Regions from separate parts of the Alteromonas sp. Mac1 genome, predicted to be linked through region 2. Evidence: predicted binding sites of a transcription regulator. Region 2 holds the regulator's gene; the other holds the start of a gene.
What was found. The regulator sigma-54, encoded in region 2, starts transcription at its own class of promoters, with help from an activator protein. The targets are predictions, from matches to a motif close to GTTGGCACGNNNNTNGNNT.
Positions count from the first base shown of each region.

Region 1: a site for sigma-54 is predicted at 958-976, ahead of AV939_RS10255 (flagellar assembly protein T N-terminal domain-containing protein). Genes of this name have one in related genera too.

Region 1 is NZ_CP013932.1:2,396,895-2,400,070, forward strand. It holds gene flgN (flagellar export chaperone FlgN) at 1-296, shown strand, start outside; gene AV939_RS10250 (LPP20 family lipoprotein) at 394-885, opposite strand; gene AV939_RS10255 (flagellar assembly protein T N-terminal domain-containing protein) at 1,190-2,323, shown strand; gene AV939_RS10260 (transglutaminase-like cysteine peptidase) at 2,539-3,153, shown strand; gene AV939_RS10265 (bifunctional diguanylate cyclase/phosphodiesterase) at 3,161-3,176, shown strand, end outside.
Region 2 is NZ_CP013932.1:990,507-993,682, reverse strand. It holds gene lptB (LPS export ABC transporter ATP-binding protein) at 1-575, shown strand, start outside; gene AV939_RS04150 (RNA polymerase factor sigma-54) at 651-2,135, shown strand; gene hpf (ribosome hibernation promoting factor) at 2,165-2,452, shown strand; gene ptsN (PTS IIA-like nitrogen regulatory protein PtsN) at 2,461-2,907, shown strand; gene rapZ (RNase adapter RapZ) at 2,942-3,176, shown strand, end outside.

The DNA.
Region 1 (3,176 bases), 1.4 Mb from region 2:
AGTCTGCATTACTAGAGTCTATTCAGGCTACCGACCAAAAAGTCGAGGCCTTACATCGTCAAACTACAGACGAAACGATTAGTGCAGAAGAACAAGGGTTAATGGATAAAGCGAAAAGTCTGTTAGAAGACTGTAAGTATAAAACCAAAATTAATCAGAAAGCCGTAGAGCAAGGACAGCTTCGCCTCACACACTTACGGAATCTGATGTTGGAAGTTCGCGCTAAAGAGTCCTTAACCTACGACAAGAAAGGCAAGCCAAATGCTGGCCGTTTAGGTTCAGGTATTAGCGCCTAAGTAATGCACTCGTCATAAAATGCCAAAATAAGAATACAAAAAAGCGCGTTTAATACGCGCTTTTTTGATGGTGCTATTTAGCCATATATTTAAATACTTAGTAGTACTTAATGTCTTTAATTCTTTGTGGCTTCGCCGTCGTCAAATAAATGTCGTAAACGCGATGCATATCTAGTTCAAGTTCGGTGGCATAGGTATCTTCACCCACAGGGTAACTTTTTATTACCCTTGCCCCTCTAATGACTCCCTCTACAGAAGCCCGTAAGGTTTCATTATCCACCACAAGGCTAGACAGTGATTGATTACCTTCAATTCGTTGTCCATACACCTGCTCTGCGAGTTCTCTGTAAGCCTCTAGTTTTGACGCTTTAATTGCCATCAAGGTTTTCACCGTTTCGCTATCACCCCGTTGCGACATAATAGGGGCATAGCCTACAGCACTTAGTACGGGGTAACTGTCTGGCTCGACCGTCTCCCATTCCACATGTTTATCTACAAATAAACTGCATCCTGGTAAACCTGTCAGAGCAGCGAATAAAGCCGCTGTTATACATGCTCGGCTACTTACCAATTTCCTAAAAAACACCATCAGAGAAACCTCATTCTCAATTTTTCTATTAGTGGATAAGCAATGTTTACGCCTAAATTTTAAATTTGAAACATTGGCATCTATTTCGCTTATATAAATTGGAGTAAAAATAGAAACAAAAACTGACAAAAAACTGGTTCAAAAAGAATACTGACTTAAATTAACTGATGTAGCGCTCTTCATCGCACTGCAACAAAAGGACAAGACTGTGCTTGGCATACGAACATTCGCTAAATTATTTTTAGTTAGCATCTCTTCTGTTAAAAGAAGATATCAAGCTAGATACGCCAATGTCGCCTTTTTTATGGCGCTGTTTTGCCTTACTGCAGTAACGACAGGGCAAAGCCATGCCGCCTGGTATGAAGCCAAAGGCCAAGCAGTTATCGTGAACGGTAATAAAGAAAAAGCGCGTAGAGACGCCACTGAAGAAGCCCTTAAACAGGCTTTGTTATTCGCAGGTGCCTCGATTAGCAGTGTTCAGCAACTCACAAATGGGTTACTTGAAAGTGAAGATATTACCATTAGTAGTACGGGTGAAGTGGACCATCTCGAGCTTACTGATGAAATATGGCATAAGGATTATGTGACTGTAAGTGTTAGGGCGGATATCTTCCCCGCGGCAAAACAATGTAACGCAGTGGAGTATGATAAAAATATTGCCACCAGTTACTTTATGGTGGAGAACCGCAATCATTTGGTTGAAGGAAAGATCCCTAACTTTTCAGAGGCAGTGACAAGAAAGCTAGCTACCGAAATGTCGGCGCAGACGCAAAATTTAAATTTAGCGTACATTGCTCCGCACACCACACGATGGGGAGTTAATGGGCTTGAAGAAAATGTGCGTGCACTGTCACAACAATCAAATGCACAGTTTGTTTTAATTGGCAGCATTAGTGACGTTAGTGTGGAAAGACAACGTCCCTCTTCGTTTGCGTTCTGGAAGGAAGAAAAAGCCACTCGATACTTTTCGCTAAGCATTAAGGTTTTCGACGGCATAAATAGCGGCTTACTACTGCAACAAGATTACGTCACTGAGGCAAAGTGGCCTTTTGACAGATTTGCCGATGTAGACGAATTTTCGTCTACCTTTTGGCGCACAGAATACGGTAATGCGATTAAAAAGCAGATGCAGCAGTTAACCGCTGATATTAACGAGACTATTGCTTGTCAGCCCATGACTGGCCGAGTACTCAATGTTGCAGGTTCGCATATTTCAGTATCATTGGGGCGCGATAATGGCATAAAGAACGGTGATGAACTTTTTGTCTATCAAACCAGTGAAATTATCGACAGACACGGCAAGGTCTACTTGCAGTACCATATTTACCCTGGAGCATTTGTTGTTGAAAATGCGTATGGCAATACCGCCAAATTAATTCATAAAGACAGTGGCATTATTGCGAATATCCAAGAAAGTGATTTCGTTATTAAACGGTAACCGTGAAGATTCTCTTCTACATAGCACTTGGTTTCACATTTCCTCCATGCTATATCTATACTGAAGTATGAATATCTATATATAAATGCAGGAGCACCGTCTATAAGGTGCTTATACTTTCGTGTAATAAATAATTAAAAAAATAAATCATGACCCTTTCGATATTTGCGTCAAACTGCTTCGTAGTTTTAGCTCTTATGTTGACAGGACAGCAAATGAAGGATCATCTGTCTATAGAGTTCCCCGTTTTAGAAATGGAAGTAAAGACACGATTTGGGGATGATAAAGCTCTAGATGTCAAAGCGTTAGAAGAAAAACTAAGCCAGCTAAACAATCTTTCAGTATCCGCTCAGTTAGACGGTGTGAACCGCTTCTTTGACGAGCATATTCAGTACGCCACCGATGATATTGTTTTCAAACAAAAAGACTACTGGGCTACCCCCGCCGAGCTTTTTGGCCATTCCCGTGGAGATTGTGAAGATTACGCCATTGCAAAATACATAGCTCTGCTACACTTAGGCATTGATAGTACTAAACTTCGCTTAATTTATGTTAAAGCTAAGATTGGTAGAAGCCGCATAACACAAGCTCATATGGTATTAGGTTATTACGAAACTCCGTCTTCAGACCCTTTGGTCTTAGACAGCCTTGTTTCTGAAATATTGCCTGGTTCACAACGAACCGATCTCATGCCTGTATTTAGCTTTAATGACGCTGGCATTTGGTCGCCTGGCAAAACCAAGCAGGTTTCCACTTCTACCAGTAGACTATCTCGGTGGCGCAACGTTATTGAGCGCATGAAAAGTGAGGGAATAAAAAGACAATCCTGAGGAGTCTATGTCAATAACAAGAG
Region 2 (3,176 bases):
GCTTAGTGCCCCTTGATAAGGGCAAAATCAGCATTGATGACAGCGAATTAACCCACGAGCCCATGCATGAACGTGCACGCCGCGGAATTGGATATTTGCCGCAAGAAGCCTCGATTTTTAGAAAATTGACGGTGTTTGAGAACATCATGGCTATCTTACAAACCCGTAAAGGGTTAAGTTCAGCAGAGCAAGAACAAGAAGCCGATGCGCTACTTGATGAATTTAATATCAACCATATACGTAATAGTACGGGTATGAGTTTATCCGGTGGTGAACGTCGCCGAGTAGAAATCGCGCGAGCTTTAGCCGCTGATCCGCAATTTATTTTGCTTGATGAGCCATTTGCTGGTGTTGATCCTATATCGGTTAATGATATAAAGAAGATTATCCAACATCTTCGTGACAGAGGAATTGGAATCCTAATCACCGATCACAACGTAAGAGAAACACTGGATGTGTGTGAGAAAGCGTATATTGTGAGCCAAGGCGAACTCATCGCGCAAGGGACGGCAGAACAAGTTTTAAGTAATCAGAAAGTAAGGGATGTATACCTAGGAGAACAATTCAGGCTATAGTTACTGTAACCGAATTGTCATTTTCAGTTTTAAGTACGGGTATATTCACAACAAGAGTTTAAAAATAAGACGTAGATGAAACCATCTTTACAGCTAAAGTTCAGTCAACAACTTACCATGACACCGCAGTTGCAGCAGGCAATCAAGCTGCTGCAGTTGTCTACGCTCGACCTGCAGCAAGAGATTCAGGAAGCACTAGACTCAAACCCACTTTTAGAAGTTGAAGAAGGCGGCGATGACCACCCTGTTGAGAAAAACAACATGGATGGAGATGACCCTTCTGTAGAAGCAGCTCCTACTGCATCTAGCGATTCTTTAGAAGCAGGAGACGCGCTTGAAAAGAACGACCTTCCCGACGAATTGCCAATTGATAGCACATGGGACGAGTATTACTCGGCCTCATCTGCACCCGCTCCAGGTCCCTCTAATAATGATGACGACCAACTGTTTCAGGGTGAAACTACCGACAATATTCAAGACCATTTGCTTTGGCAGATGCGTTTAACCCCGTTTTCAGATACCGACCGCGCAATTGCTACCGCCATTATCGACTCAATTGATGAATCTGGTTACCTCAACGTACCCATTGAACAGATTTTAGAGTCAGTGAATTCCGACGATGTTGAAGAATTGGTTGAAATGGACGAAGTTGAATGCGTACTAAAACGTATTCAAATGTTCGACCCTATCGGTTCAGGTTCACGTACTCCGCAAGAGTGTTTGCTTGTGCAGCTTCGCCAGTTCTCAGACGACACGCCATGGCTTACTGAAGCAAGACAGCTTATCAACGAGTATTCAGACCTACTTAGCAGCAAAGACTACCGTACGTTAATGCGCAAGAGCCGTTTGAAAGAAGATCAACTTCGCGAAGCCATGCGCTTATTGCAAACGTTGAATCCTCGTCCAGGTAGTGCATTAATTACCAAAGAGCCGGAATACGTTATTCCTGATGTTTCGGTAAACAAAAAGAATGGCCGTTGGGTGGTGGAACTTAACCCCGATAGCCTGCCTAAATTAAGCGTAAATCAGCAATATGCTGCCATGAGCAGACGCTCTAAAAACAGCAGCGATTCGCAATTTATTCGCTCACACATGCAAGAAGCCAAATGGTTTATAAAAAGCCTTGAGTCAAGAAATGACACCTTGATGAAAGTAGCGAACTGTATTGTGCAGCAACAAATGGGCTTTTTCGAGCACGGCCCAGAAATGATGAAACCAATGGTGCTAAATGATGTCGCAGAAATGGTAGATATGCATGAATCCACCATTTCACGTGTCACCACGCAAAAGTATATGCATACCCCACGTGGCATTTTCGAATTGAAGTATTTCTTCTCTAGTCACGTGGCAACGGAATCTGGTGGTGAGTGTTCATCTACCGCTATTCGCGCGTTAATTAAAAAGCTTGTGGCAGCGGAAACGCCCAGCAAGCCATTAAGCGATAGCAAGATTGCTCAATTGTTGGCCGAACAAGGCATTAAAGTTGCCCGGCGAACAATAGCAAAATACCGGGAATCATTATCGATTCCGCCGTCAAACCAACGCAAAAGCCTTATCTAAAGGCCTTGATAATTTAAGGAAGACGAAATATGCAAATCAACCTTACCGGTCATCATGTCGAAATTACTGACTCTTTGCGTAGCTATGTCGATACTAAGTTCAGCAAACTAGAGCGTCACTTTGACCACATATCTAATGTGCATGTCATCCTGAACGTCGAAAAACTCAATCAAAAAGCCGAAGCCACCATGCACCTTAGCGGCGCAGAAGTGTTTGCTTCATCTCATAATACAGACATGTATGCGGCGATAGATAGCATGATCGACAAGCTCGACAGGCAAGTTATCAAGCATAAGGAAAAGCTGAAAAAGCACTAAATATTAGTATGGAAATTCAAGCCATAGTAAGTTTGGACCGCACCGAGTGTGCGGTTCAATGTAATAGTAAAAAACGTATTTTAGAGATTATTAGCGACATTGCCGCTAAAAATAATCCCGACATCGATCAGGCCACAGTGTTAGCTAGCCTACTTGCCCGTGAACGAATGGGAAGTACGGGTATTGGCAATGGCATTGCATTGCCTCACGGTCGATTACCGGGTTTAGAACACGTTATCGCCATTATTGTAACCAGTAACCCTGCCATCGATTTTGATGCGCTTGACGATCAACCCGTAGATATATTCTTTGCCTTGTTAGTGCCTGAAGAGAAAACAGAAGGTCACTTACAAACACTTGCTACCGTTGCCGGTAAACTAAGTGATAAAGAAACGGTGAAAGCCATTAGGCGGGCCTCCACCAGTGACGACATTATTACGGCTTTAAGCCAATAAAGCACAGCACCATATTTTAAAGGGAGAAATGCAGGTGAAACTGATTATTATCAGTGGTCGATCCGGTTCAGGAAAATCAGTTGCGCTACGTGCCCTTGAAGACTTAGGCTACTATTGCGTAGATAATATTCCGGTTAACCTTCTCCCTACCCTTACCCATACTGTGGTTGATGAATATGACCAAGTCGCGGTAAGTATTGATGTAAGAAACCTGCCAAAAAATCCAGCCGACTTGGTAGAGATTTTAGATTACCTACCCTCGTCTTGGT